DNA from 3 places in the Pantoea sp. SO10 genome. Region 3 is predicted to be linked to each of the others. Evidence: predicted binding sites of a transcription regulator. Region 3 holds the regulator's gene; each other region holds the start of a gene.
What was found. Region 3 encodes CRP, which controls carbon source genes, mostly activating them, when cyclic AMP is high. Its sites were predicted from a motif close to ATGTGANNNNNNTCACAT; they were not measured.
Positions count from the first base shown of each region.

Region 1 (10,447 bases), 920 kb from region 3:
TCACGCCCTCAAACACGCCAGACAAAATTTTCACCTGATCCGGCTCGCGGCGCTGCGTGGTATAGCGCGAAGTGCCAGGACGACGACGATCGAGATCGTGCTGGATGTCGGCTTCCGTCAGCGGAATGCCGGGTGGCACACCGTCAACGATGCAGCCCAGCGCAATACCATGCGACTCGCCAAAAGTGGTTACGCGAAAAACTTGTCCGATGCTGTTTCCGGCCATGCTGGTTCCTTGTTGCGATGTTGCGGGCGAGCGCTCGCCCTCTTATTTAGTCTTTGTAAAATGAGAAGTGATGCTGTGCCGCCACGATTTGCTCGCGCGTCAGCATAAACACGCCGTCACCGCCGTTATCAAACTCCAGCCAGGTAAACGGCACGTCTGGATACTGATCGATCATGTGCACCATGCTGTTACCCACTTCGCAAATCAGCACGCCTTGTTCGGTGAGGTAATCCGGCGCACAGGCCAGAATGCGACGCACCAGTTTCAGGCCGTCGCTGCCCGCAGCCAGACCGAGTTCCGGCTCGTGGCGATATTCGTTCGGCAGATCGTCCATATCCTCGGCATCCACATACGGTGGATTGGTGACGATCAGATCGTATTTCACCTGCGGCAAGTTGCGGAACAGATCGGCGCGGATTGGCGTGACGTGGTTCAGCAGGCCATGCTCTTCGATATTCTGCTCGGCGACAGCCAGCGCATCGGTGGAGATATCGACTGCATCCACTTCCGCTTCCGGGAAGGCGTAAGCGCAGGCAATGGCGATGCAGCCGCTGCCGGTACACATATCCAGAATGTGATGAGGCGAATCGCTGATCAAACCAGCAAAGCGGTTCTCAATCAGTTCACCAATCGGTGAACGCGGCACTAATACGCGCTCATCAACGTAAAATTCGTGGCCGCAGAACCAGGCTTTGTTGGTGAGATACGCCACCGGAATGCGCTCGTTGACGCGGCGAATCACGCGCTCAACAATGCGATGACGCTCGCTGGCAGTCAGGCGCGCATTGCGCATATCTTCTGGAATATCCAGCGGTAGCCACAGCGTTGGCAGAACCAGTTGGACTGCTTCGTCCCAGGGATTATCCGTGCCGTGGCCGTACCAAATGCCTGCCGCCGAAAAACGGCTGACAGCCCAGCGCAGCATGTCCTGAATGGTGTGCAGTTCATTCACTGCCTCATCGACGAATATCTTGTCCACGTAGCCCTCCGCAGGCCATAAAATCAATCGGCCGATAGTGTGCCACGAAGCCGGGCAGAATTCAGCGCAGCGAGGCGAAAAAGCTGACATTTGTTAACGCTAAAGGTTAAGGTATGCGACTTGATGTTTATCAGCCTTTTCTGACCCAGCACAGAGCCATGAGTAAAAAAACGCCGCTAAGCCAGGACGATCAGCAGATGTTCCGCCAGTTAATGACCGGAACGCGCAAGCTGAAACAGGACACCATCGTGCATAAACCGGTGGTGAAAACGCGCCAACTGCCGTTGAAACGCTTGATTTCGGAACAAGCCGATAACAGTCATTACTTTTCTGACGAGTTTCAACCGCTGCTTTCCAGTGAAGGTCCGGTGCGCTACGTGCGCGCCGATGTCAGCCACTACGAGCAGAAGAAATTGCGTCGTGGCGATTACACGCCGGAAATTTTTCTCGATCTGCACGGCTTAACGCAGATGCAGGCCAAGCAGGAGCTCGGCGCGCTGATCGCTGCCTGTCGCCGTGAGCATCTGTTCTGCGCCAGCGTGATGACCGGGCACGGCAAACACATCCTCAAGCAGCAAACACCGCTGTGGCTGGCACAACATCCGCATGTGATGGCATTTCATCAGGCACCGAAAATGTTCGGCGGCGACGCCGCACTGCTGGTGTTGATTGAGGTGGAAGAGTGGCAACCGCCTGAACTGCCGTAAAGGCTACGGTAAAAAGGATAGGGCCGCATTTGTAAGCGGCCCATAGAGCGGAATTACATCGCTTTAGCCAATTTTGACGGGCTGACCTGCCACTCCAGCTTGCCTTCGCAGGCCTCTGCATCAAAGTTCACACAGGCTATTGCCGAGGTCGCGAACATCGGCGGCGCTTCCTGCGGGCAGAGTTCAGACACCAGATAACCCACCAGCGGCAGATGCGAAATCACCAGCGCCGATTTAACCCCTTTTTGTGCCAGCGCCTGCAGATAGCAGGCCACCATGCCCGGATCGCCGCCCGGCGTCAGTTCCGGCAAAACATCCTGCCCTTCTGGCAATTTCAGGGTTTCGCGCACCGTGGCGAGCGTTTGCTCGGCACGCAGGTAAGGACTGACTAATACCCGATCGATTTCTGGCGTTTTGCCGTTGAGCCAGCTCGCCATCGCTCTCGATTCATCACAGCCACAGAGTGTGAGAGGTCGAACGGAATCACTCGCTGCTTCCAGAGCTGCATCGCCATGACGCATGATAAAAACTTGCATAAAGCACCGCTGTTGTTTGTCGATATCGGCCGGTACCACAGCACCAGACGCTTCATTCTGCGAATGAACGGTGTGTTTTACCCCAATGGCTTCAGTATAGTCAACCGGTTGTTTATTAAATAAGCATATCTCAGAATGGTGCCGCGCTTACCGCTGCACGGCCCGCTGACTAACCCGCTGAATCTGTGCGTCTATTCACGATTGTGCAGAAGTGTAAAAATTCGTTTGCTGTTCTGACATTGCGATCAGCGCCTCACTCGGCGTAAAACGCTCGCCGTGCTGCTGCATTAATGACCTTAATGCTTTGACGATATCGCCAATGCCGCGCTGATCCATATAGCGGAACGGACCGCCAAGGAACGGCGGAAAACCGATGCCAAATACCGCCGCAATATCGCCATCACGCGCGTTGCGGATCACCGCTTCATCCAGACAGCGTGCCGCTTCGTTCAGCATCATCAAGACGCAGCGCTCAGCGATCTGCGCTTCGCTCTGCCTTGCCTGCGGTTTGATATTCAGCAGTGAATAAAGGGAAGCATCGACTTTGCGTTTTCCCGGCCAGCGCGAACGTTGATAGAGGTAAAACCCTTTGTGATTTTTGCGCCCTTTTCTGCCGTCGGCCAGAATGGCGTTCGCGGCGTTGGGGGCGCTGAAACGTAAACCGTAAGCCTGCTCAAGAATCGGGCTGATTTTGCTGCCGACATCAATGCCCACTTCATCCAGCAGCTGCAGTGGCCCAACCGGGAAACCAAACTTCACCAGAGCGCGATCGATATGCTCAATCGGCTCACCTTCCTGCAAGCAGTGCATCGCTTCATTTATATAGGGCGCGAGAATGCGGTTAACGTAAAAGCCGGGACGATCCGCCACCACCACCGCCGTTTTGCCCTGCTGACGCGCCAGCTGCACCGTATTTGCCAGCGTTTGCGCCGAGGTATTGGCGTGAGGAATCACCTCCACCAGCGGCATTTTGTCTACAGGACTGAAGAAATGCAGACCGATCACGTTTTCAGGCCGCTGGGCTTTGGCTGCGATATCAGCAATTGGCAGCGACGAAGTATTGGAGGCGAAAATGGTGTGCGGCTGGCAATGACCTTCTATTTCGCTGACCATCTGCTGCTTGAGCGCCAGATCCTCAAATACCGCTTCAATCACCAGATCGCGCTGGCTGAATCCCTGGTAATCGGTGCCACCGCTGATGCGCGCCATCTGCTGCTGGCGTTCGGCGGCTTTTAGCTGACGCCGCTTCACCTTGTTGCTCAGCAGATCCCAGCTGTATTGCAGCGCATGATTCACGCCGACCAGATTCATGTCTTTAATGCGCACTGGCAAACCGGCTTTCAGCGCCGTAACGCTGGCGATGCCGCCGCCCATCAAACCGCCGCCGAGCACGCCAATCTGCTTCAGCACTTGCGGCTCGACACTGGCCATCGACTCTTTCTTTAAGGCCGTTGAGGCGAAGAACAAACTGCGCAGCGCGGCCGATTCTGGTGTCATCACCAGTTGGCCAAAGGCGCGCGCTTCCGCTTCATGCCCGGCGCTGCTGCCCTGCTCCAGACCGATGCGCACCACGTCAAGAATGCTCTGGGCCGCTGGATAGTTGCCCTGGGTTTTGCTGTGGGTTTGCCGCTGCGCCAGCGAGAACAGCACCTGACGCGCGATTGGTCCCTGCAGAAAACGATCGCGGCGCGAAAGCTCCCGCCGTGCGCCTTTTCCTTTGTGTACGCGCGCAATCGCCGTTTCCAGCAGAATTGATTGCGGCACCGCGTCATCGACAATCCCCAGCTTGAGCGCCTGTTTAGCGCGCAGCTGTTTGCCGGTGAGGATCAGCGGCAGCGCCTGCTGTACGCCAATCAGGCGCGGCAAACGTTGCGTACCGCCAGAACCCGGCAGCAGACCGAGCTGTACTTCCGGCAAACCGAGGCGCGTTTTGTCATCCAGCGAACAGATGCGCGCATCGCAGGCCAGCGCCAGTTCCAGACCGCCGCCGAGGCAGGCACCGTGAATCGCCGCCACCACTGGAAACGGCAGCGCGGCAATCATCGCCATCACATCTTGTCCCTGCTTTGCCAGCGCCTCAGCTTCCTGCGCCGTTTTGCAGTTGGCGATCATGCTGATATCCGCACCAGCAACAAAGTTGTCTGGCTTGCCGGAGATCAACACTAATCCAGCCAACTGCTGATGGCTGCGCGCTTCGTCCAGCACCGCTTTGATCTGCGACACAAACTCGGCCTTCAGCGTGTTCATCTTCTCGCCCGGCACATCGATGGTGATCACACCGACGTGGTCGAGGCGCATGTGTAAATGAAAGGCGGATTCGCTCATTATTCGGCCTCCAAAACCATTGCTGTGCCCAGGCCGCCCGCCGCGCAGGCGGTGACCAATCCCAATCCGCCACCGCGCCGCCGCAGTTCCTGCAGCGTTTGCGTGATCATGCGTGCGCCAGTGGCGGCAAACGGATGACCATAAGCAATCGATCCGCCAAGCACGTTAAAGCGTTCTTCATTGACTTCACCTAACGCATGCGGACGATTCAGCACCTCGCGCGCAAAGCGTTCGTCACGGAACATTTTCAGGTTGGCTAAGGTTTGTGCGGCAAAGGCTTCGTGCATATCAATCAGCGTCAGATCGTTGAGCGTGATGCCGGCGCGCTCCAGCGCCAGCGGCGAGGCGTAGGCCGGTCCAAGCAGCATATCCTGCCAGACATCAATCGCCGTAAAAGCATAGCTGCGCAGATAGCCGAGCGGCTGAATGCCGAGTTCGCGCGCGCGCCCTTCACGCATCAGGATCACCGCTGCGGCACCATCGGTCAGCGGCGTGCTGTTGGCGGCGGTCACCGAACCGTGGCGACGATCAAACGCCGGGCGCAGTTTGGCGTAATCGGCGGCGCTGGCGTTGAAGCGAATATTGTTGTCCTGCTCGATGGGCGCTTTCCACGGCGGCACAAATGCGGGCATCACTTCCTGGCTTAACACGCCCGATTGCCAGGCGCGCGCCGCATGCTGGTGCGAACGCAGCGCTAACGCGTCCTGCTGTTCACGCGTGATGCCGTGACTTTTCGCCATCTGCTCGGCGGTATCACCCATGCGTAATCCGGTGGAATACTCCGCTACCGCCGGTGGCACCGGCAACAGATCGCGCGGACGCAAACGACGCAGGATGCTGAGTTTTTGACTAAAGCTGCGCGCTTTGTTGAGATCCACCAGCGCACGAGCCAGAGTTTTACTGACGCCAATCGGCAGCACCGAGGATGAATCCGCGCCACCGGCAATGCCGGCATCGATGGTGCCCGCCATTAAACTTTCCGCCACGTTTGCCACCGCCTGAAAACTGGTGGCGCAGGCGCGGCTAACGCTATAGGCATCGGTATGCACGCCTAATCCGCTGCTCAGAACAATTTCACGCGCAATGTTGGGCGCTTCCGGCATCTGCACCACCTGACCAAACACCAGTTGATCGATAATCTCGACCGGTAATTCGCTGCGCGCCATCAGTTCGCTGATCACCATGCGCCCCAGCTCCAGCGCGGGAATACCGTGGAAATCTGTAGCCTGGCGGGCAAAAGGGGTGCGTAATCCGTGGGTTATGGCGATACGTTCGCCCTGACGCGTCAGCAGCGGCTGCGCTTTGCTCATTGCAATCACCTGTATTTTTCGACCGGGGCATCATTGCCAAACAGGTCTGACCTGATCATCAGTGTTAACTAAGTGTTGCTAAGTAGCCAATAAGCAGAGGAAAAAAGTGCGAGGGAATACACGAAAATGAGTTAAGGCTGCCGAAGGGGTTTCGGCAGCGGCATGATTAGCGTAGGCCGAGCTGGAAAATCAGGGTTTCGGCCTGGCAGGCAAAGGTGAAGTCGATAGACAGGCGCACCGCGTCGCCTTCATTGGCAAAATCCGCGCGAATATCGCAAGGATCGGATTCCACCTGACGCGCGCGCTCAGTCAAATGCGCCAGCATCGCTTCCGCCGCATGGCGATCGGCAAACACGCCAGACCAGCTTGCGGTGCAATCGGTGTTATCCATCACGGTTCCCACATCGACACAGCAGCAGGCCGCCGTTTCGTTGGCATTACACTTTTTAATGGCATCAGTCATGATTCTCTCCTGACGATAATTTCAACATAATCGGATTATTTTCTGCCGCAAAGTGTACGCCTGCTGCGTTTTCACATCCACGATCAAGCCGCTAAGTGACGAATATCACGCTAAAAATTGATCCACAGCAAAATTGAACGCTATGTTTAAGTCGAACCGCTAAGATTTTGTTAAGCAGATCTGATTTTATCGATCAAATCAGAAATATTTAAAAAACAATATTGCAACAAATACACAGGTCGGACCTATACTCGTCGCACTGGTCTGATATGTGGTTTTGCCATCAGTCCCTACAATTCGCCGCTCTTTGTTACGCGACGTAACAACGTTAAATAATAAATCTAGATGAGGTTGTGGTCATGAACCATAAAAACCTGTTTGCAAAGTCAGCTGTGGCAGCTGCAGTAACGCTCGTCTGTTCTCATGTTTACGCCGCGGGCTTTCAACTGAATGAATTCTCAGCAATTGGTTTAGGTCGTGCATATTCCGGCGAAGGTGCGATGGGTGATACCGCCGCCTCTGCCAGCCGTAACCCGGCAACCATGGCATTAATGGATCGCCCTTCTTTCTCTATCGGCGCGGTTTATATTGATCCCGAAGTGGATATTAGCGGTCAGAGCCCGACTGGTCGCAGCCTCGATGCCAAAAATATCGCCCCAAACCAGTGGATCCCTAATCTTCACTATGTGCATCCAATTAACGATCAGTGGTGGATTGGTGCATCTGCGACCTCAAACTATGGTTTAGCAACCGAATTTAATGACGGCTATACCGCAGGTGGTTATGGCGGCAAAACCGACCTGATGACCGGTAATTTTAATATCAGCACCGCTTATCGACTGAATGAGAATTTCAGCTTCGGTATCGGCTTTGATGCGGTCTACGCAAAAGCGAAAATTGAGCGTTATGCCGGTGAAGCAGGTGCCGTGGCAGGATTGCCAGCCGATACCCAGATTGCGCATTTAAAAGGTGATGAATGGGGCTACGGCTGGAACGCCGGCATCCTGTACGAAGTGGATAAAAATAACCGCTTTGGCTTTACCTACCGCTCAGAAGTAAAAGTCGACTTTGACGGTGACTACAAGAGCAACATCCCCACCGCCTTTAACGGTACACCGCAGGCACTGGCTTTAGGCCTGCCTTACGGCACCAGCGGCACCACGATTCCGGGTTCTCTGACTTTGAATCTGCCAGAGATGTGGGAAGTGTCAGGCTGGCATAAAGTGGCGCCGCAATGGGCGGTTCACTATAGCCTGACTTATACCAGCTGGAGTCAATTCCAGGAGTTGAAAGCCACCGGCAGCAATGGCCAGACGCTGTTCTATAAGGATGAAAGTTTCCACGATGCCTACCGTATCGCGTTGGGTACCACTTACTTCTACGATGATAACTGGACCTTCCGTACCGGCATCGCCTTTGATGACAGCCCGGTTCCGGCCGATAAGCGTTCTATCTCTATTCCGGATCAGGATCGTCTGTGGCTGAGTGCCGGTGCGTCTTACGCCTTCAATGAAGATGCTTCTGTCGACCTGGGTATTTCTTACATGCACGGTCAGAAAGTCACCGTGAAAGAAGGCCCGTATACCTTTAACTCTGAAGGTAAAGCCTGGCTGTACGGCGCGAACTTTAACTACAAGTTCTGATACGTAGCTTGATAAAAAAGGCGACTCATTGAGTCGCCTTTTTGTTTTATTCAGAATCAATATCTTTCAGATCGTCCTGAATCGCACTGGCGTTCGGATTATCTTCCGGCTTCAGCTTACCGCCGTTGGCAATAAAGTCATGTCGCTGGAAGTAGGCATTACGAATAAAGGCGTACGGATCTTGCTGCTGACGCAAAATGGCGTCCGAATCCAGCAACTGCGCACGGGTTTCAATCCCTTCCAGCGTCCATTTACCTACCGAGATCGGCCAGCTCAACCAGCTTAAGACCGGATAGAGCGTATCAACGAAGTCACCGCCATCTTCACGGATGGTGAAACTACCGTAGGCCGGCAATTCAACATACGGGCCGTAACCGACGCCATAACGTCCCAGCGTGCTACCAAAGCGATGCGGCACTTCACGCGCCAGCGCCGGATTGGCTTTGCCCGCCACGTCGATAAAGCCACCCAGCCCTAACACGGTGTTCAGGAAGAAGCGGGTGAAGTGGATGCCTGCCTGGCGCGGTTCACCCACCAGAATGGCGTTGACCATGCTGGCGGGCTCTTCAACGTTGGATAACACATTACTGATGCCGCTACGTGCCGGCACCGGCACGTAATCGCGCCAGGCGACTGCCACCGGACGCAGAACATACGGATCCAGCACGTTGTAGTTGAAGTTAAACATCGTGCGGTTAAAGCCTTCCAGCGGATCGCTGCGCTGCGCAGGTTCCGTATTTTCAGCCGGTTTTGAGCTGGCACAACCCACCAGCAGTAAGCTGGCTAGCGCCAAACCGGTCAGGCGGTTATTCATTCTTCTCTCCCTGTGCGGATCAGTAAGGTATCGCTTCAGGGCTGCTGTTGATTAATTTCCACAGCCAGTTGCTGATGACCATCCCAGGGTGTGACCGCGCTTAAACCCAACCAGTCGCCAGACTGTGGATTGGCACTGCCATCGCGCGAAATGCGCACCCTGACTTGTACCTGATGCTGTGCCGAAAGCAGGCGATCGGGCATCATGGCATTGCTGTCATCGAGCGTGAGCGATAACGGAAAGTGGCTCAGCGGTAAACGCTTCACAGCCACAGGCACCGGTGAAACACCGTCAGACACAGAAATATACAACACTCCGCCTTGCGGTAACATTTTTTCTGCCGGCGGCGTCAAACTCACCGTCAATGCCAGGCTGCTATTTTGCTGTCCCGCGTCGGTTTTCGCTTGTTCAATGCTGCGCTCGATCATGGTGATGCGACGATCGCCTGCCGGTAACAGTTTCAGCATCACCTGCCATGCACCAATCGCCTCGTTGTACTGCTGCTGTTCAAAGGCGTTAAACGCCAGCAGACTCAGCGTGCGCACATCGCTGTGATCGCGTTTAAGCAGCGCTTTCAGCAACACGTTGGCCTGACGGTTATCCTGCGGATCGCTGGAGCGCGTCAGCACTTCGGCATAATCCTGCTGCAGTTCGACGTTGTCTGGCGCCAGCTGTAGCGCATGTTCAAATGCCTGGCTGGCATCGGTGGCATTATTCAGCACCATCCCTAAGCGGCCCAGCATCGCCCAATCGTTGAGGTTCGTTGCGTCGTGCTGCAGCGAGCTGCGCAGACCCAGCTGCAGACGCGCCAACTCTTCCATGGTTAGCGGCTGAGCTTTAGGATCCATCACGCGCGCACGTAACGCAGGAAACTCCTGCTGTACGCTGACGAACGCGGTTTGCTGCGTAAGTCCGCCGGTTTTCAGATACATGCCAACCGACACCACCAGCAGCACAATCACGCCCGGCAGCAACACCCAGCGGCTGCTGCGATGAATGGTCGCGGCATCCTGCTGCGGCACATCAGTTAACAGCGTTTGTTGCAGTTCGCGCACCATTTCCGGGCGCTCAGCCACCACGCCCTCTTCTTCATCACGCTCCAGCTCGCGCAGGCGTTGCTGATAGAAATCGGTGTTGAGACGATCGCGATCGCCACTGCTGGCCTCGCGCTGACGCCAGCCAGCACGCAGAAACAGCGCGATAGCCGCCAGCAGTAAGATAATCAGGGTAATCCAGAATCCAGTCATTACGGCTTCCCGTCACGCTTGAGTAACGCCGCAAGGCGCTGTTGTTCACTGTCGTCGAGTTCGCTACGCGCTTTGCCGCGACGATTACGCAGAATAATGATCAGCGCGCCCAGCACCACAAACAGCGCTGGCCCCACCCACAAAATCAGCGTGGAAGGCGTTACCGGCGGCTCATACGTCACGAAATTACCGTAACG
Region 1 covers NZ_CP040095.1:2,915,738-2,926,184, forward strand. The annotation lists gene aroC (chorismate synthase) at 1-226, opposite strand, end outside; gene prmB (50S ribosomal protein L3 N(5)-glutamine methyltransferase) at 273-1,205, opposite strand; gene smrB (endonuclease SmrB) at 1,364-1,912, shown strand; gene sixA (phosphohistidine phosphatase SixA) at 1,966-2,448, opposite strand; gene fadJ (fatty acid oxidation complex subunit alpha FadJ) at 2,644-4,773, opposite strand; gene fadI (acetyl-CoA C-acyltransferase FadI) at 4,773-6,083, opposite strand; gene FCN45_RS13480 (YfcZ/YiiS family protein) at 6,250-6,546, opposite strand; gene fadL (long-chain fatty acid transporter FadL) at 6,906-8,189, shown strand; gene mlaA (phospholipid-binding lipoprotein MlaA) at 8,236-9,003, opposite strand; gene ccmI (c-type cytochrome biogenesis protein CcmI) at 9,039-10,250, opposite strand; gene FCN45_RS13500 (cytochrome c-type biogenesis protein) at 10,250-10,447, opposite strand, start outside.
Region 1: FCN45_RS13480 (YfcZ/YiiS family protein) is a predicted target of CRP. The motif match lies at 6,640-6,657, and genes of this name have one in related genera.

Region 2 (10,447 bases), 1.7 Mb from region 3:
AGGCGCGGCACATAGAGCATGGCCGTGGAAATTTTGTCGGAAATCACTTCGGTTGGATGGAAGTGGCCGGCATCCAGAGTCAGCGCGGTCTGACGGCTACTGGCATAACCCAGGCAGAATTCATTGGAACCCACGGTGTAGCTTTCTGCGCCAATGCCAAACAGTTTGCTCTCTACCGCATCAATGTGGTGCGCAGGATTGAGTTTTTCACTGATCACTTCATCAAGCGCACTCGCCAGGCGTTGACGCGGTCCTAAACGATCGACGGTGAGATCTTTCATTCCGTCCGGCACCCAGATATTCATAACGGATGCGGTACCCAGTTGCTCACCAAAGTGTGCAGAGATACGACGGCTGGCCTTGCAGTGATCGATCCAGAACTGACGAATCCCTTTGTCGGCGTGTGACAATGTAAAACCATCGGCGCTCAGCGGATGGGAGAAACAGCTTGGATTAAAATCGAGGCCCAGCTTGTGCGTTTTGGCCCATTCCACCCAGTTGCTGAAGTGTTTCGGTTCAATCGCATCACGATCGACCGGCTTATCGCTCTCCAGATAAATCGCATGCAGATTGAGGCGTTTAGCACCCGGAATGAGTGACATCGCTTTTTCAACATCAGAGCGCAGCTCATCAGCATTACGTGCTCGTCCTGGATAGTTGCCGGTGGCCTGAATGCCGCCGGTCAGTTCACCGTTGGGATTTTCGAAGCCGCGCACGTCATCACCTTGCCAGCAGTGCATCGAGACAGGAATGCCATCCAGCTGCGCCATTACCTGTTCCACATCCACACCGATGGCGGCGTAACGTTGTTTGGCCAGTTCGAAGGCCTGTTCAATCAGCTTAGTCATATGCAAGTTCCTTAGCAGGTTGGCTGAGCGCGGTAAAGCGTGCCTGATTGGCAGCGAAGGCGCTGTTGTTCAACGGTTCAAATTTTTCTAACGGGAAGTTTTGGCTAATGCAGCGGCGTAAATCGCTGACGTCACGCAGTTCGCCCAAAGCAATGAGCTGGCAGCCGACGTTGCCGAGCGTCGAGGCTTCAATCGGCCCCGCCAATACCGGCAGCTGGCAGGCATCGGCACACAATTGATTTAACAGCGGGTTCTGACTGCCGCCGCCCACCACATGCAGTTGACGCAGCGGTGCCGCGCGCAGTGTGCCGAGTTCGCCAATCACCTGGCGATAGAGTAAGGCCAGACTGTCGAAGATGGTGCGAGCCAGCGCAGCCGGCGTCTGCGGTACGGGCATGTTCTGTTCGGCGCAGGCGTTTTGAATCTCCTGAACCATGCTGTCTGGATTGATAAAACGGCTGTGATTGGGGTTAACCAGCGCACAACAGGCGGGCTCTTTTGCGGCTTCTTTGATCAGCGAACAGAGATCGGTAATTTGCAGCTCAGTGCAGACACGTTGCAGCAGCCACAAACCCATAATGTTTTTCAGAACGCGGTAGCCTTCTGCTCCACCTTCATTGGTTACGTTGGCATTGAGCGCCGCCGTGCTGACACAAGGCTGCAAGCTCTCAATCCCCATCAGTGACCAGGTTCCCGAGCTGAGATAAGCGGCATCATCCTGCATTAACGGTGTGGCCAAAACCGCGCTCGCCGTATCGTGAGTCGCAACCGCGATCACCGGAACGTGGTTGCCGCTGGCGCTGGTCCAGTTACCGACAGTGTTACCTGGCGATGAGGGTTTGCCGAACCACTTAGCTGGCACGCCAGCCCAAGCAAGCAAATCGCTGTCCCATTCGCCGCTGTGAATATTGAGCAGTTGTGTGGTGGTGGCATTGGTGTATTCCCAGTTCATCTGGCCGGTAAGGCGATAGTGCAGATAGTCAGGAATCATCAGCGCATACTGCACTTTTTCCTGCCAATCTGGCTGCTGCTGATGCAGTGCGTGCAGTTGATAAAGGGTGTTGAATGGCAAGAATTGAATGCCGGTGCGCTGATAGATTGCACCTTTGCCGAGATCGTTAATGGCCTGAGCCATGTGCCCTTCTGTGCGCTTATCGCGATAACTTACCGCCTCGCCGACGCGTTCACCGTTGGCATCCAGCAACACCAAATCAACGCCCCAGGTATCGATGCCAATGCTGTCCGGCACAATGCCTTCATCATCAAGCTGGGCCAGCCCTAAACGAATCTCTTGCTCCAGTCGACCCAAATCCCAACAATCATAATCTGCACGGCGCACACGCTGATTGGTGAAGCGACGCACTTCGCGCAGGCTGATCTGCTGATTCGCTGAACTCCATTGTGCGAGCATCACGCGCCCGCTGGATGCGCCTAAATCAATGGCAACAATGTTACGCATACTCATGGCGTGTTCTTCCTGTAATGAGATGACTACAGATTAGAAATCTCCGCTTTTTGCCACCTTCCCCTTACTGCCAGTGCGTAATAGTCACTGGCAGGCTGACAAAGAAGTTCGTGAGAAAGCTCACAGAACCACACAAGTGGCGAGATGTGAGCCTTGCCGCATTTCTGTCAATCGCCGGTGAGATCTTGAAAAATTAGCCATTTTCCTGCGTCACTAAGATGAAAATTCAAGGTAAGGTGCGGGGCGCCTGCGTAGACTCGGCAACGGTTGAGTTAATTAAGAGGCGAATCATGACCGTTCTACATAGCGCAGATTTCTTCCCTGAAGGGAATTACGCCATCGCCATCGAGCCGCGTGTGCCGCAGCAGGCATTTCCGGAGCACCATCATGATTTCCATGAAATCGTGTTGGTGGAACAAGGTTCTGGCATTCATGTGTTTAACGGTCAGCCGCAAGCTTTATCCGCAGGATGCGTGTGCTTTGTGCGCGATCACGATCGTCATCTTTATGAGCAAACGGAAAATTTGTGCCTGACCAACGTGCTGTATCGCAGTCCGGCGTCATTTCGTTTTCTCTCGGGTTTGCAGGCGCTCCTGCCGCGCGAAGAAGAGGATCACTACGCGTCGCACTGGCGCATTAATCACAAGGTGATGGCGCAGGCGCTGCAAATCGTTACGCAGATGAAGCAGCAAGATGTGTGGTCGCTGGAACGTCACGCACGTCAGGAGCAACTTTTTCTGCAACTGCTGGTGTTGTTGCGCGAAGCGGCTCACAACGATCAATCACAGGATCAGGAAGCACGCTTACATCGGTTGCTCGACTGGCTCAATGAGCACTACAGTGAAGAGATTGTGTGGGATGCATTAGCCGATCGTTTTTCATTGTCGCTGCGCACTCTGCACCGCCAGATGAAGCAGCAAACCGGTAATACACCGCAGCGTTACCTGAATCGGCTTCGCCTGTTACAGGCGCGGCATTTACTGCGTCATAGCGATATGCGCATTACAGACATCGCCTACCAATGTGGATTTGGTGACAGCAATCACTTCTCCACGCTGTTCCGGCGGGAATTTGGCTGTGCGCCCAGAGCGGAGCGCCAGCAGATGCTATAACTGGAGCGTTTCCTCATGTCGCTGATCTTAACGCGCGAAGACTATTTTCCGGCCACCAATCTGCCGATTGCGGTGGCCGAGCGCATGCCGCAGCCCTCCTTTCCTCCGCACCGTCATGAATTCAGTGAAATCGTTATCGTCTGGCGCGGTAACGGCCTGCATGTGTTGAACGATCGTCCATGGTTGGTAACCTGCGGCGACGTTTTTTACATTCACGATAACGACTGCCACAGCTATGACAGCGTCAACGATCTGGCGCTGGATAACATTCTTTACTGCCGCGATCGCTTTCGTCTTAGCCTTGACTGGAGCCAATTGTTGCCGCCGCAAGAAGAAGATTCGCCGGGCTGCTGGCGTTTGACCACCCGCGGGATGGCGTTAGCGCGCGGTGTGATTAGCCAGCTGGAACGCGAAAGCCGCAAAAGTGATTCGCTATCGATTCAACTCTCTGAGGCGCTGTTTTTGCAATTAGCATTGATTCTGCGCCGTCACGGTTATGCTGCCGATCGGCCCTGGGCATTACCTGAAGGAGAACAATTAGATCTGCTGATGTCGGCGCTGCAAGGTGCCATCAGCCGTCCATTCGATTTGGCAGTGTTCTGCCAGCAGAATCAGTTGAGCGAGCGTGCGTTGAAGCAACTGTTTCGCCAGCAAACCGGTATGACCGTGGGACACTATCTGCGGCAACTACAGCTGTGTCAGGCGAAATATCTGCTGCGGACGCAGGATTGCTTAATCAGTGAAGTGGCCGCGCGTTGCGGCTTCGATGACAGTAACTACTTTTCGGTGGTGTTTACGCGGGAAACCGGTTTAACGCCGAGCGCGTGGCGGCAGCGTTTCCTGCCGCAGCGTGAACTCTCAGCAGAGAAAGTGAAGGCCTGACGTGCCGTAGCGGCGTCAGGCTTTACATCAGGCTGCCATGCCTAATCCAACAATGTTGGCAGCAATGATAATCACCACACAACCCAGTGAGAGAACGCGAACCGGACGTTGACCCGCCGATTTCCACTCTTTTAGTACCAGACCAACCAAACCACCGCACAGCACGTAGAGGCTCATATGCAGCATCCAACTGATGAAGTCATACTGTGCCGGAATTTTGGCGTGTCCCCAGGCGTAGAAGAAGAACTGCAGATACCACATGGTGCCGCCCAGCACGGCAAACGCGATATTGGCCAGCAGCATTGGTTTGGCGACGGAGAAATCACGGCGTACTGAAATATCGGTTTTTACCGCCAGACGGATGAAGCAGTAAGCCAGATTGATTAACGCACCACCGCCCATAATCACCACATAGCTTGGCAACGCAACATAGAGTGGATTGATACCCAGATTGGCTGCAGCTTCGTGCATCGGCTTGGCGGCATCCATCGCAAACGACATGCCGGCCGAGAAGATGCCGCACATCACGGCCAGAATCAGCCCTTTTTTCAGGTTGAACTCTTCGGCATTGATGCCCAGCGCCCGCTCTTTTAACAGACCGGCACGCGATACAATCCCCACGCCGATCAGCGCAACTAACACGCCGAGCAGCGTCATGCGTCCGCCGGGTGAGCTGAACAGCTCCACAAAGCGGCCCTGCAGCAGCGGCGTCATCAGGGTTCCCACCACTAAAGTGATACCAATGGCAATACCGATGCCCATCGACATCCCAAGGTAGCGCATGGTCAAACCATAGTTGATGTTACCGATGCCCCACATGGCACCAAACAGAAATACCGGCATCAGTTGAGAGAAACTGAAGCTGCCGTAATACGCCCAGAAGTTCGGCAGTAATACCGCACTGACTGCCCAGGGAAGAATCAGCCACGACATAACGCCGCCTACTGACCACATCGTTTCCCAGGACCACTTTTTCACCTGCTTAAATGGAGCATAAAAACAGGCGGCACTGGCGGCACCCACCAGATGCCAGAAAATACCTGCAATGATGGCACTGTTCATTGTTATTCCTTCGTAAGGTTTAGGCCAACAGGAAACCGGCGGTTTCCCGATTACCGGCAGTCTACGGTGGGCAGCTTTTCGTCAGCCTTTGGATGGCTGCCGGAAAGCGGAGGTTGCTGGCAAAATTCGGTGGGTCGTCAACATAAGGATCACAAAATCGCATTCGCAGGCAGGTCACGGGGTGATTTTTATAAGTGGCTTATTCTTCAACATATTTTTCTATTATGCTGTGTGGATCAGCACAGTTTTTGATTCACTGCCACTGCAACAGTTAACATGGCAGTCACACAAAGCCGCGTACCAGACTTTCCCCGCAGGCGTTTAATCCGTATAACGTTGGGAAAATCATCAGGACGAAGGATTGAGATGAATACCAAAAGATTGCGGCTGTTGCTGTCACAATCGGTGAGCCGCGTGATGCTGGATGACATCCGGGCCATCGTGCCGGCGCAGGCGCTGAACGTCTTTATTAATGGATTAGATGAAGCACATTACGCCACGCTGGATTGCGTGCAGAGCGAGGAGAATTGCGCCCTGCTGGCTTCGGTGATTGTGGTGTGGCGACAGCTGGGTCACGTTCATGCGATTCATTATCAGAAAGGTGAGCATCTGCGTCAGGTCGACGACGCCACGCAATTCCAGCTGTTCAGTATGATGAAAACCCATCGCGCGATCGTGCAGATCGCTTAACTCTCGGGATGACTATGAAAATCGGACTGCTTTTCCCTATTGCCATCATCATTGCTGGCGTCAGTTTTTTGGCGTGGTTTATTGTCAGCGGCGCGGCGATGCCAGGTTCCTGACATTTTTTAACATACCTTAAATCACTACTAAGCCGCTGAAAGCGCGGCATTTCGCCAGGAATGCTGCGTCTGTCGTGCTGTTCTTCCCTTCTTTGCCATCCCTCAAGTCGCATTGGCAATAGCAAAAAGGTGCTACACCCTGATCTGTTTCACTCTGCAATTCACAAATCTTTAACGAAACCGATCGCGGAGAACCTGTACATGACAACACACCATCAACATTATATTAATGGCGCGTTTGTCGCCGATCAGAACGACAAGTGGATAGAAGTGATTAACCCGGCAACTGAGGCATTACTTTCGCGCGTGCCGGAAGGCAGTAAACACGACGCCGCGCAGGCCATCGACGCTGCTGAAGTGGCGCAGCCGAATTGGGAAGCGCTCCCCGCCGTTGAACGCGGCAACTGGCTGCGCAAAATTGCCGCTGCTATTCGTCAGCGTGAACAAGAACTGACCGCCACTATCGTCGCCGAAGGCGGAAAAACCCAGGGTCTGGCGCAAACTGAAGTACTGTTTACAGCTGATTATCTTGAGTACATGGCCGAATGGGCACGCCGTTATGATGGCGAGATCGTTAATAGCGATCGTCCCAACGAAAACATCTTTGTGTTCAGGAAAGCGATTGGCGTCACCACCGGCATTCTGCCGTGGAACTTCCCCTTCTTCCTGATTGCACGTAAAGCCGCGCCCGCGCTGGTAACCGGCAATACTATTGTTATCAAGCCAAGTGAGCTTACGCCTAACAATGCGGCGATTTTTGCGCACATCATCCATGAAATTGGTCTGCCGAAAGGCGTGATCAACTTTGTTTACGGCTATGGGCCGGAGATTGGTCAGGAGCTGGCAGGCAACCCGAAAGTCGGCCTGGTCAGTCTGACCGGCAGCGTCAACGCCGGTATCGCCACCATGGAAGCTGCAGCGAAAAATGTCACCAAAGTATCACTGGAGCTGGGCGGAAAAGCGCCGGCCATCGTCATGGATGATGCCGATCTCGATCTCGCGGTCAAAGCGATTGTTAGCTCCCGCGTGATCAACACCGGACAGGTGTGTAACTGTGCTGAACGCGTTTACGTGCAGGAAGGCATTTACGACCGCTTTATCAGCGCCCTAACCACCGCCATGAAGCAGGTGAAGTTCGGTAATCCTGCCGAGCAAAACGATATTGATATGGGTCCGCTGATTACTGCGGCCGCGCTGGAACGCGTTGAGCAGAAAGTGACGAACGCGGTCGCGGATGGCGGCAAAGTAGTGCTAGGCGGGAAGCGTGCAGGCAGCAAAGGCTTCTATTTTGAGCCAACCATTATCACGGGCGTGCGTCAGGATATGGAGATCATGCAGCAGGAGATTTTTGGTCCGGTGCTGCCAGTAATGACCTTTAAAACCCTTGATGAAGCCATAGCGCTGGCGAATGACTGTGAATATGGTCTGACCTCATCGATTTACACTCAGAACCTCAACACCGCGATGGTTGCCCTGCGTAAGTTGAAGTTTGGTGAAACCTATATCAACCGCGAAAACTTCGAAGCGATGCAAGGCTTCCATGCGGGCTGGCGTAAATCGGGCATTGGCGGCGCTGATGGCCGTCACGGTTTGGAAGAGTTCTTGCAGACGCACGTGGCGTATTTGCAGTTCTCGTAGATAGTGATCTCCAGAAGCCATGAACAGCGAAATGCTTGTTAGTAAGAAAGCATTTTTCTTCAGGATTGCTATTCGTGCGGGCACTGACACATCTGCTGCGTCACGGGCCGTCCTCGCGCCGCTAACGCGGTACCTTCGGCTTCCACGTTGTGCCAACGGACCGTTCGCGGATCGGCCATCCATGGCCGGCCCCGAACTGCCTCACGCATCCCTGCGTGAGGCTCCTGGCCCAACGTAAAAGCCTCAGCGCTGCGAATAGCCCTTTTGCCGCAGCAGACGCGCCAGCGCCTATGGCAAATGAGCCCTTTTCAATAATACGCACTGAAGTTGATGAGCAGGCCGGGGCCGCTTTTGGGCCGGCAATCCGCAGCGCTGAACGAAGCGAGGAAGCCAGGAGAGCCCGCAGGACGCGGGCGAAAGGCGGAGCCGGGACAAGGACGTCCCGTCTCCGCCGGTCCGTGAGGCAGACGAGTGAAGTGAAGGTACCGCGCTAGCGGCGCGAGGACCGCCGGCCCAAAAGTGGCCCCGGCCAGCACACTCGCCGTTGCCTTAGCGGACAAGCATTACGCCATAAGTGGCGACCTGTAACCCTGAAACCTTTATGAAACCCGCTTCTGGCTGCGCAGCAGCGCCAGGCCGCTTAACACCGACATCGCCATCAGATAATAACCGGGCGCCAGACTGGTGCCGGTCACGCTAATCACCAGTGTACAAATCAGCGGGGCAAAGCCACCAAACACCGTAACCGCCACGTTATAGCTGATCGCCATGCCGCTGGCGCGCGTACCCATCGGGAACAGATCCGCCATCACCGACGGCACCGTTGAGAAGTAGATCGACTTCAGCAGCGCCATCCAGCACACCAGCAAAATCAAGGTAGTCGGCGTGGTGTGATCAACCACCAGCTTAAACGCCGGATAGATGGTGACGATCAGCAAAATCAACGATCCCCACATCAGCGGCACGCGCCCCACCCGCTCGGCCCATAACCCCATAATTGGCGTGACCACCGTCAAAATCACACCCGCCAACAAGGTAGCAGTAAACGCCACGCTGCCCGACAGGTGCAGATTTTTGGTGGCGTAAGTCGGCACATAGTTCAGCATGTAGTTCACCGCAGTCGAAATCACCATCAGGCCGATCGCCAACAGCATCAACTCCTTCTGGCGACCAAACAGACTTTTCAGCGGCGCGGCTTCCGGTTTGTGCTCAGCAAAGCTCGCCGGTTCATGTACGTGACGTCGGATATAGATCCCCAGCGGGCCAATCAGCAGGCCGAAGGCGAAGGGAATACGCCATCCCCAATCCTGAATCTGGCTTTCGCTGAGAATCTGCGTCAGTCCGAGTCCAAATGCCGACGCCATCAACGTACTGGCGCCCTGCATGGCGAACTGCCAGCTGGCGATAAAGGCTTTGCGCTCCGGGAAGTGTTCAACCAGGAACGCCGTCGAGCTGCCAAATTCGCCCCCGGCGGAGAAACCCTGCACCAGACGCGCCAGCAAAATCAGCAGCGGTGCCATCAGGCCAATGCTGCTGTAGCTCGGCATAAAGGTGATGACCGCGCCGCCGAGCATCATCAGGTTGATCGATAACAGCAGCGCTTTTTTTCGACCGTGACGATCGGCATAGTTGCCCAGCACAATCGCGCCCAGCGGACGAATCAGGAATGACACACCAAAACTGCCAAAGGTGAGCAACATTGAAACCGACGGATCGCTGGTAGGAAAGAAGGCATGCGCAATGTAGCTGGCAAAAAAGCCGTACACGGCGATATCAAACCACTCCAGCGCGTTACCGATACAGGTCGCGAACAGCGTTTTGTGCAGATTGGGCTTCGCTGCGTTTAACGGCATCGTGGTATTTAATGTACTCATTGGCCACCTCCAACGTGCGCACGATGCTGCGCTACCAGTTCCGTTCCCTGCTCGCCGAGATCCCACAGCAGACGCGTCATAATCTGCAAACCTTCGCGGGCAATCGATTTCAACATATGCTCATTGACGCCATGCTGGCCACATGCTGGATACGAGTGCGGCACCCACAAGGTTGGCAAACCGAGAATATCGGAGAACACGTCATTGGGCAGCGAACCGCCGAGGTTAGGCAGCAGCGCCGGTTTCTTGCCGCTGGTTTCCGCCATGCTGGTCAGCACCCAATTGACCAGCGGATCGGTGGGATCAAGGCGTGTCGCGGGCGATCCGCGCATAAACTCCACCTCCACATAGTCAAAACCGTGCTGATGCAGATGGGCGCGCACATGCTGGGCGAGATTTTCCCAGTCGGTACCCACCACAAAACGCAGCTGACACACGGCGGTGGCGCTGCCCGGAATAGCATTCATTGGACGCGCCGGATTGCCGGTGAGAAACGACAACACTTCCAGCGTGTTCCAGCCATACAAGCGTTCGGTTGGCGTCAGTCCCGGCTCGCCCCAGTTCACATCGATATCGGGATCGCCCGGCATGCCGCCCACCTCGATATCGCCGAGAATATCGCGCACCTGCGGCGTCAAAGAGTTGGGTTTCAGCGCCTCAACCTGCAACACGCCCTGCGCGTTGACCAGCGAGGCGATGGCGTTGGCCAACTGCGTACCCGGATTGCTCAACAATCCGCCCCAGTTGCCGGAGTGATAAGCGT
Region 2 covers NZ_CP040095.1:2,125,176-2,135,622, forward strand. The annotation lists gene FCN45_RS09920 (L-rhamnose isomerase) at 1-848, opposite strand, end outside; gene rhaB (rhamnulokinase) at 841-2,313, opposite strand; gene rhaS (HTH-type transcriptional activator RhaS) at 2,604-3,425, shown strand; gene rhaR (HTH-type transcriptional activator RhaR) at 3,441-4,307, shown strand; gene rhaT (L-rhamnose/proton symporter RhaT) at 4,335-5,369, opposite strand; gene FCN45_RS09945 (hypothetical protein) at 5,736-6,059, shown strand; gene FCN45_RS09950 (YoaK family small membrane protein) at 6,074-6,172, shown strand; gene aldA (aldehyde dehydrogenase) at 6,374-7,810, shown strand; gene FCN45_RS09960 (MFS transporter) at 8,410-9,684, opposite strand; gene FCN45_RS09965 (M20 family metallopeptidase) at 9,681-10,447, opposite strand, start outside.
Region 2: rhaB (rhamnulokinase) is a predicted target of CRP. The motif match lies at 2,458-2,475, and genes of this name have one in related genera.

Region 3 (10,447 bases):
AGAATTGCGCACCATTGATATCTGGCGCGATGAAACGCCGTATTGTCATTGCGAATACATCGAGAAAGAGGGCAACACGCTGATGCAGGCGCTGGAGGAAGAGCGCGGCCTGGCTGACCTTGAGCAGGAAGCGTTCGTGGCGCGTATCGCACATTACTATTGTGAGATCTTCGTGCTGCATCCGTTCCGCGCCGGCAATGGCCGCGCGCAGCGCATCTTCTTCGAGCAGTTGGCACTGCATGCCGGGTATCAGCTTTCGTGGGAAACACTCGAACGTGATGCGTGGCGCGCTGCGATCTCGGCGGGCGTCGCCGGCGATCTGGCACCGCTTACCGCGCAGTTTGCGAAAGTGGTAAGCCCGGCGAAGTAAAATGGGTAGAATAGCGCCGCTTTTACTGGCCTGAGGGCGCTATGCTGCTGCTAATCGATAACTACGACTCCTTCACCTGGAATCTCTACCAATACTTCTGCGAGCTGGGCGCGGATGTGCGTGTGGTGCGTAACGACGCCATTACGCTGGATGAGATGGCAGCGCTGCCGCTGACGCATCTGGTGATTTCGCCGGGCCCATGTACGCCGGATCAATCTGGCATCTCGCTCGCGGCTATTCGCCATTTTGCCGGGCGCTTGCCAATCCTCGGCGTTTGCCTTGGACATCAGGCGATTGCGCAAGCCTATGGCGCGCAGGTGGTACGCGCGCGGCAGGTGATGCATGGCAAAACCTCGCTGATTCAGCACACCAACCAAGGTGTGTTTCGTGATCTGAATAATCCGCTTACCGTGACCCGCTATCACTCATTGATTGTGGCGCGCGATACGCTGCCCGCTGAGTTTGAAGTCACCGCGTGGAGCCTGCGCGACGGCCAGCCGGATGAGATCATGGGTTTCCGCCATCGCAGCTTGCCGCTGGAAGGCGTGCAGTTCCATCCGGAAAGCATCCTCAGTGAGCAAGGGCATCAGCTACTGGCTAATTTCCTCAACGCGTAACTTATGTTTGCCTTCGTGTGACTTTTTATGCATATTTTGTGATTATAATTTCACATCAGCTCAACAAATAACCCGATGAGGTCGTCAATGGCAGCGGAAAAACTAGCGGTAACCCGGGAAACGTTCGATAACGTAATTTTGCCTGTTTATGCACCTGCGCAGTTTGTGCCGGTAAAAGGCAAAGGCAGCCGAGTGTGGGATCAGCAGGGCAAAGAGTATATCGATTTCTCTGGCGGTATCGCGGTGACTGCATTGGGCCATTGTCATCCGGCGCTGGTGGAAACGCTGAAAACCCAGGGCGAAACGCTGTGGCACACCAGCAACGTGTTCACCAACGAACCGGCGCTGCGTCTGGCGAGTAAACTGATTGCCGCGACCTTTGCCGATCGGGTGTTTTTCGGTAATTCCGGCGCGGAAGCCAATGAAGCGGCATTCAAGCTGGCGCGTTATTACGCCTGCAAAAAACACAGCCCGTTCAAAAGTAAAATCATCGCCTTCCATAACGCCTTCCACGGTCGCACGCTGTTCACCGTGTCGGTGGGTGGCCAGCCGAAATATTCTGATGGCTTCGGTCCAAAACCGGCGGATATCGTGCATGTGCCGTTCAACGATCTCGATGCGGTGAAAGCGGTGATTGACGACCATACCTGCGCCATCGTGGTCGAGCCGATTCAGGGCGAAGGCGGCGTAATGCCGGCTACGCCAGAATTTATGCAAGGCCTGCGCGCACTCTGTGATGAACATCATGCGCTGTTGGTGCTGGATGAAGTGCAGAGCGGCATGGGACGCAGCGGCAAACTCTTTGCGTATGAACATTACGGTATCAAGCCCGATATCCTCACCACCGCCAAAGCGCTGGGCGGCGGTTTCCCGGTGAGTGCGATGTTGACCACCAACGAAATCGCCTCAGTAATGGCGCCGGGCGTGCACGGCACCACTTACGGCGGCAATCCGCTGGCGTGTGCTATCGCTGAAACCGCGCTGGATATTATCAACACGCCAGAAGTGCTGGAAGGTGTGGAAGCGCGTCGTCAGCAGTTTGTTGAAGCGCTGCAAGCCATCGACAGCAAATTCGCTATCTTCAGCGAGATTCGCGGCAAAGGTCTGTTGATTGGTGCCGCGCTGAGGCCGCAGTTCGCCAGCAAAGCGCGTGACATCCTCAACGCTTCCGCCGCGGAAGGGCTGATGATTCTCACCGCCGGTACTGACGTGATCCGTTTTGTGCCGTCGCTGGTGATTGAACCAACCGATATCGCCGAAGGCATGACGCGTTTCGCCAGCGCGATTGAAAAGGTGCTGACCGCTTAATCCGCTTTCGGACGTAACACTTTGAGCCAGCGGCCATGATGCGGTCGCTGGCTCCACGCCAGCGAAGAGATGGTGTGCATTACGCTGAGGTGCTGCAATATCCGCTTCACATGCTGTTCGACAATCGTCACCGGCCCTTCATTAAGATTCTCCGGCGCTTCCAGAATATTGCTGTCGTTACCCGGACCGTCATACGCCAGCCGCTGCTGACAACGCTGCAGCGCGATTTCACAGGATTGCAGATAACGTTCTGCCAGCTTCGATGTCAGCATGGTGTGCTCGCGCGCCAGAATCGTCATGGCATTAATATGCTCGACGATGAACTGACTGTGCGTAACCCACATGCGCATATCTTTCAGATATTGCAGGTTAAAGCCCGGCTCGCTCGATGCCTGGTTCAATGAGTTGAACAGCGCGTTGTGCGCCTGATTAACCTTTATGCGCTGATAAGCCAGTTTATCGGGCGACTGTTCCGGCCCCAGCAGCAGTTGCAGCGCCTCCTGATAGGCTTCCAGCGCATCGTGAGCGTTCTTGCGCAGCAGCCCGCTTTGCCACTGCGGCCACAGCCAAATCATCCCGGCGAAGGCAATTAAACAGCCCATCAAGGTATCCATCATACGCGGCAGCAGAAACTGCGCGCCGTTCAGCGACAGCAATTGCAGCGAATACACCGCCGTGACGGTAAAGCCAATCATCGACCAGCCATAATATTTCCGCGTGATCAGATAGCTCGCCAGCGTAATCCCCAGCATAAACAGCAGCGTGATCGATTCCGGCACCGCCAGCTGCAGTGACGCGGCGGCGATCAGCAATCCGGCGAAAGTGCCCAGCGCACGGTGCTGAATACGCACGCGCGTGGCGTTGTAACCGTTCTGGCTGACGAACATGATGGTCATCAGAATCCAGTAAGGTTTGGGGATGTTGAAGAACAGCGCCAGCGAGCTGCCAAACATCAGCATCACAGCGAAGCGGGCTGCGGTGCGTAACGCGGTGGATTTGAATGACAGATAACTGCGCAGCGCCGGCAACAGCGGCAAACGGCGCTGGCGATCGGCCATCAGGTCACGCGTGTAGAGCGGCTTCTGCGTACGCAACACGCGGGCGATGCGACTGAAGTGATACAGGCAGAAGTTGCCGACCGGATTATCCGGATGCTGGCGTGCAATTTTCTCCAGCGCGCCGAGCTGTTTCTCCATGTGAAAACGATCCGGCAGCTGATGGTAGAGAATCGCATCCGCCAGCACGCGCAGCCGCGCCGAGATAATTTTGGCGTTCCAGCGAATCACCGCTTCAGCGTGGCTCTCCTCAACCAGCTTCTGCACCTCTTCGGGCTGATGCAAACTCACGGAGATGTGTTCCTGTAAATCCAGCGCAACCTGGAAAGCGCGCGTCAGGCGTTTGTGGCTGTTATCGCGGCTCGCCGACAGCATATGCATTTGCTGATAACAGGTGGTGATGAGGTCGACCGCCTTTTGCTGGCGCGCCAGCAGCGGCGGCAGCGCTTTCTCTGGATCGGTCAGCTGCGTCAGTAAGGTGTATTTGGCATCGCAGTAATCCGCCAGCTCGCGGAACAGCAGGCTGAGCGATTCGCGCATCGGCTGCTCTTTCCACAGCCAGAACCAGAACCAGTTGAACAAGCCGTACCACAGCGTGCCGCCAATATAGAGCAGCGGCGGCACCCATATCGGCATGCGTCCCACTAAGCTGAGCGTAAAGATGGCGGCGATGAGTGTGGCGGGCAGCAGGCGCGCGTGCAGCGGGCCGATTTCGCCGGTTACGCCAATCAGCAGCGGCAGCGCCAGTAAAATCAGCGGCAGCGGTATCTGGTAAGCGGTGAGGATTTGCATCAGGAAACTGCCGGTGGCAAACAGCGAACCACCCACAATCAGGCGTTTGAAGAAGCGTTTGTGCGGCGTATCCAGTCCCGCCATGTTGCAGCAGGCGGGCACTAACGAGAACAGCAGACCTTTTTGCAGATCGCCAAACAGCCAACCGAGAGCCACAGGCAGGCACAGCACCAGCGTTTGCCGCAGCGCATAGTTAACTTCGGGATGATAGATGATTCGGCGCCACATCAGCTCATCGCAAATAGAAACGGCGCGATGTTGCCATCACGCCGTGGGTGAGAAGAAATTAGCGGGTGCCGTAAACGACGATGGTTTTACCGTGTGCGGAGATCAGGTTCTGATCTTCCAGCATTTTCAGGATACGACCCACGGTTTCGCGTGAGCAGCCCACGATCTGACCAATCTCCTGACGGGTGATTTTGATTTGCATCCCGTCTGGGTGAGTCATCGCATCTGGCTGTTTGGCCAGATTTAGCAGCGTTTGCGCAATACGTCCGGTGACATCGAGGAAGGCAAGGTTGCCCACTTTCTCAGATGTCACTTGCAGACGACGCGCCATTTGCGAAGAAAGTCGCATTAAAATATCCGGGTTTACCTGAATCAGCTGACGGAATTTTTTGTATGAAATTTCAGCCACTTCGCAGGCAGACTTCGCACGCACCCAAGCACTACGTTCCTGGCCTTCTTCGAAAAGACCGAGTTCGCCGATGAAATCCCCCTGATTGAGGTAGGAGAGAATCATCTCTTTGCCTTCTTCATCTTTAATCAGTACCGCTACGGAACCTTTTACGATGTAGTACAGCGTTTCCGCTTTCTCACCCTGATGGATGAGCGTGCTTTTGGATGGATATTTGTGAATATGGCAATGGGACAGGAACCATTCGAGTGTAGGGTCTGTTTGCGGTTTGCCGAGAACCATTCGCTATTATCCTCTGTTGTAATCGTGCCCAAAACACAGGGGGCATTTTTTTCCCTGTCAGGCGGTTTAATCGTCGAGCGTTTCCAGTAAAGGAAAAATTATTCCGGGTGGACTCTTAAGCTACGCTTTTGATTCTTCCGGCCTTCGTCTGTGATGACGAAAATATTTTCAGCACTGTTTGTAGCACAGCTTTTGCGAGCTGTCTTGTGTTGTCTCGCTTCAGCAGAAGGGGGATTACTCTGGATTGCTGTTTGTCAGGTGAAAGCGTACTCTGGCGGCAAAACCGCCGCTTCAGGAGAAAGAATCATGCAGGCACGAGTGAAATGGGTGGAAGGTCTTACCTTTCTCGGAGAATCCTCATCCGGCCATCAGGTATTGATGGATGGTAATTCCGGTGATAAAGCGCCAAGTCCAATGGAGATGGTGCTGATGGCCGCGGGCGGCTGTAGCGCTATTGATGTGGTGTCGATCCTGCAAAAAGGGCGCAGCGATGTGGCCGATTGCGAAGTGAAGCTCACATCGGAACGCCGTGAAGAAGCGCCACGCATTTTTACCCACATCAACCTGCATTTTATTGTCAGCGGTAAAGCATTGAGCGACAAGGCCGTTTCGCGTGCGGTTGATCTGTCAGCGGAAAAATATTGTTCGGTAGCGATCATGCTGGGTAAAGGCGTCGAAATTACCCACAGCTATGAGGTGATCGAGTTATAACTCGGATTGTAGCGGCGCAATTCATTGCGCAATAAATTGCGCCGCTACGGAATGACTTCGCTTATTCAATCCGCTTCCCTTCAATCAGTCGCTGTACCAGCGGCAGCATAATCAGCTCCATCGCCAATCCCATTTTGCCACCCGGCACCACCAGCGTATTGATGTGCGAAATAAACGATCCCTGAATCATCGCCAGCAGATAGGGGAACGCGATGCCTTCCAGACCACGGAAATGGATCACCACGAAGCTTTCGTCGAGCGACGGAATTTCGCGTGCGGCAAACGGGTTTGAGGTATCAACGGTCGGCACGCGCTGGAAGTTAATGTGGGTGCGCGAGAACTGTGGCGTGATGAAGTTAATGTAATCCTCCATTGACCGTACCACCGAATCCATCACCGCTTCGCGTGAATGGCCGCGCTCGCTGGTGTCACGCACCAGCTTCTGAATCCACTCAAGGTTAACAATCGGCACCACGCCAACCAGCAGATCGACATGCTCCGCCACATTTTGCTGCTGCGTGACCACGCCGCCGTGTAAGCCTTCATAGAACAGCACATCGGTGTTTTCCGGCAGCGGCTGCCACGGCGTAAAAGTGCCCGGCACCTGATTCCACGGCACGGCTTCATCGTAGGTATGTAGATATTTGCGCGATTCGCCAAGGCCGGTTTGGCCGTAATGTTTAAACGTCTGCTCCAGCAGGCCGAAGTCGTTGGCTTCCGGGCCGAAGTAGCTGATGTGACGCCCGAGATCGCGCGCCTTGCGGATCGCCATGTCCATTTCCGGACGTGTGTAGCGATGGAAACTGTCGCCTTCGAGTTCCGCCGCATGCAAATTCAGCTGCTGGAAAATTTTACGGAAGGCGAGGCTGGTGGTGGTGGTTCCGGCGCCGCTGGAACCGGTGACGGCAATAATTGGATGCCTGGCTGACATAACAGAGCTCCCTGTGAAGTCCGGCGATGAGCATTGTTACCACGAATTGCCGCGGGGTGCATCAGCCGCGGAATTCACCCTTCGGCATAATATTGATCGATTCATGCAGTTCCGACCACACCAGCACCACGTCGCCGCGCTCCAGTTGGCGGCGTACGTCGGTGACTTTTTGCAGCAAACTGCGTTCCTGCTCGCCGTAATCAGTGCCTTCGCGTAACACGAAGGTTTCAATCAGGTTTTCCAGCGTGTCCGCTTCGAGTTCTTGCCAGGGAATAATCACAATTACACATCCAGATAAGTTGAGAGCCAGTCGGGCACGCGCTGTTCCAGCCACATTTTCGGTTTAAGAACGGTGCCGCCGACGAAACCGACGTGGCCGCCTTGCTGCGTCAGCTGATACTGAATGGAGGCTGACAGCTGGTCAGGTTGCGGAATAACGGCATCGGTCATAAAGGGATCGTCTTGCGCGTGAATGATCAACAGCGGTTTACGCACGCCGGTCAGCAACGGCATCGCGCTGGCTCGTTGATAATAGTCGTTGGCGTCAATAAAACCGTGCGCACGTGCGGTTATCGCATCATCGAACTCGCGTAAGCGGCGGAAAGCACGTAACTGGCTGAGATCGACCGGCAGCGTGCCAGGCCAGGCGCGCAGTTTGCGCGTGGCGTTCTTTTTCAGCTGCGTCAGTAAATAGTGCTGATAAAAGCGTGAAAACCCCACATCCAGCTTGCCGCTGCAAGGCTCGAGCGCCAGCGGCGCTGAGATGGCGATGCCGGCATCAATCGGTACATCGTGACCTTGCTGACCCAGCAAACAAGCGAGCATGTTGCCGCCCAGCGAAACGCCGACGGCGGCGGTGGGTACGCTGCCCCATTCGCGCTGCAGCCAGTGAAGGAAGTAGGTGGCGTCTTCGGTTTCACCGGAGTGATAGATGCGCTTTAAGCGATTAGGCTCGCCGCTGCAGCCGCGAAAGTGCATTACCACCGCCAGCCAGCCGCGTGCCTGACACGCCTGCATCAGGCCGTGCGCATACGGGCTGCGAAAGCTGCCTTCCAGGCCGTGAAACATCACCATGCGCGGTTTATGACGCGCCTGCGCCGGATCTTCACTCCACGCTAAATCGACAAAATCGCCGTCCGGCAGGTCAAGACGCTGCCAGTGCGGACGTAACGTAACGCGGCGCCGCAGAATACGCGGCAGCAGCGTTTGCAGATGCGCGTTACTGAATCCGCGCAGGGGTTTAAAACGCTCGCCGCTGGGGCGATCAAAATAGCTTGGGTAAAGGCTTGTCTGATGCATAAGTCGCTGATAGCTTCGATGGGTTGTTCGCTTTACTGGGTGAGGAGCACCCGAATATACATGGAACTGAGTCTTTTTTTATCAATGTTAGGTTTTCTCTGGGTCGCGGCCATCACGCCCGGGCCCAATAATATGTTACTTACCGCCTCGGGTGCTAATTTTGGCTTCCTGCGCACCATTCCGCTGCTGATTGGTATCATGATTGGTATGCAAGTCATGTTGCTAATGGTGGCATTTGGCATCGGCGGCCTCATCCTGCTTTATCCCTCGCTGCATCTCATCCTGAAGATTGCCGGTAGCCTTTATCTGCTGTGGCTGGCATGGAAAATCGCCAGCGCCGAGTATGAAAAACTGGAAACCGACGATGTCACGGTGAAGCAGATGCCTTTCTGGCAAGGCGGCTTGCTGCAGTTGATCAACCCGAAAGCCTGGCTGATGGCGCTCGGCGCGGTGGCCAGCTTCAGCCTGGCGGGCAGCGAATATCTGCATTCGGTGGTGGCGATCAGCATCGGCATGTTCATGGTGAACGTGGTTTCCGGGGTGATCTGGATGGGCTTTGGCTCGCTGATTGGACGTCTGCTGCGCAGCCCACGCGCGTGGAAAATCTTCAATCTGGCGATGGGCTTGCTCACCGCTGCCTGCGTATTGCTGATTTGGCGCTAAGTTAGCTGGAAGCGCGTTCAACGCGCTTCCACGGCAATACTTCATGGACTACCGACGCGTTAGGCTGGCGGATGCGTTGCAGCAACAGCTGTACGCTGCGCACACCCATACGATTCATCGGCTGCTCAATCGTGGTCAGCGGTGGATTCAGGCTGCTGGTAAAGTTGATGCCATCAAATCCCACCACCGCTAAATCTTCCGGTACGCGTAAACCTGCTTCCAACGCCGCGTGGATGACGCCGACCGCCAACACATCTGATACCGCAAACACCGCATCCGGCGGTTCCGGCTGCGTGAGCAGTTCGCGCAAAGCCGCACTGCCCGCTTCGCAGGTGATATTCTCGGCATAAGCCACACCGCACCAGCTGAGATCCAGCTTCTCCAGCGCCGCGCGATATCCCTCTTCACGCTTATGTGAATAGAGGTAGCGCATATCACAGTTCACCAGCGCAATACGACGTCGGCCTTTGCTCGCCAGATAACGCACGGTTTCGAAAGCCGCTTCTTTATTATCAATCGCCACGCTTGAGGCGGCGATTGACGGATCGTATTCCGCGCACTGCACCCAAGGCTGATCGCCAATCAATTCTTTCAGCTCATGCAGGCTGCTGGCGGCATCCATGGTGATCACGCCGTCGACCACTTTGCCGGTGAGCAACGCAATGTAGGCCGCTTCGCGCCGCAGCTGCGATCCTGAGTTACACAGCAGAATGTGGTAACCCTGCGCTTCAGCTTCGGCTTCAATGCCCTGAACCACGCGTGAGCAGAATGGATTGGTGATGTCGGGAATCAGCACTAACAACATATGGCTTTGCGAAGTGCGCAACTGGCGCGCCAGCAGGTTGGGCTGATAGTCGCAGATGTCGATGGCCGCCAGCACTTTGGCACGCGTATCCGGGCGCACGCCGGGATTCTGGTTCAAAACCCGTGAAACGGTGGCTTTTGACACGCCAGCCAGGTGTGCGACTTTTTCTATCGACATGGATTCAGGACCGTTAGTAAAGAGTTAAAAAATGAGATCTCTATCAATATCACAGCTGCCATGTGAGCGTGTGACATATTTACCGCTTTCCCTTTTCTTTCCATTTGCACTTTTTGCATAGCCTTGCCCGATGTTGATCTAAGAACGGATCGTCATTAGGGATAATTTTTAATTCCTTTATGAAATTACTGTTGCTGGAGAAACTGCCCAGACAAAACACATTAGGGTGAATGATGATGGCAATGAAAAAAACAATAACGGCGGTCACAGCGGCTCTGGCCCTGATGGCGTTCCAGGCGCAAGCGGTCAACGTTACCGTGGCGTATCAGACCTCGGCTGAACCAGCCAAAGTGGCGCAGGCGGATAACACCTTCGCCAAAGAGAGCGGTGCTACCGTCGACTGGCGCAAATTTGATAGCGGGGCCAGCGTGTTACGTGCACTGGCGTCGGGCGACGTGCAGATTGGTAATATCGGTTCCAGCCCGCTGGCGGTCGCCGCCACGCAAAAGCTGCCGATTGAAGCTTTCCTGCTGGCCTCTCAGCTCGGTAACTCCGAAGCGCTGGTGGTGAAGAAAACCATCAAAGATCCTAAAGACCTGATTGGCAAGCGCATCGCCGTGCCGTTCATCTCGACTACGCACTACAGCTTCCTCGCCGCGCTCAAGCATTGGGGCATCAAGCCTTCGCAAGTGACCTTAGTCAACCTGCAGCCGCCGGCGATTATTGCTGCCTGGAAACGCGGTGACATTGACGGCGCTTACGTCTGGTCTCCGGCGGTTAACGAGCTGGAGAAAGATGGC
Region 3 covers NZ_CP040095.1:3,839,596-3,850,042, reverse strand. The annotation lists gene FCN45_RS17855 (putative adenosine monophosphate-protein transferase Fic) at 1-370, shown strand, start outside; gene FCN45_RS17850 (aminodeoxychorismate synthase component II) at 412-987, shown strand; gene FCN45_RS17845 (aspartate aminotransferase family protein) at 1,075-2,295, shown strand; gene FCN45_RS17840 (YccS/YhfK family putative transporter) at 2,292-4,370, opposite strand; gene crp (cAMP-activated global transcriptional regulator CRP) at 4,429-5,061, opposite strand; gene FCN45_RS17830 (OsmC family protein) at 5,368-5,772, shown strand; gene FCN45_RS17825 (phosphoribulokinase) at 5,834-6,703, opposite strand; gene FCN45_RS17820 (YheU family protein) at 6,765-6,983, opposite strand; gene FCN45_RS17815 (hydrolase) at 6,986-8,002, opposite strand; gene FCN45_RS17810 (LysE family translocator) at 8,063-8,665, shown strand; gene FCN45_RS17805 (LacI family DNA-binding transcriptional regulator) at 8,667-9,647, opposite strand; gene tauA (taurine ABC transporter substrate-binding protein) at 9,881-10,447, shown strand, end outside.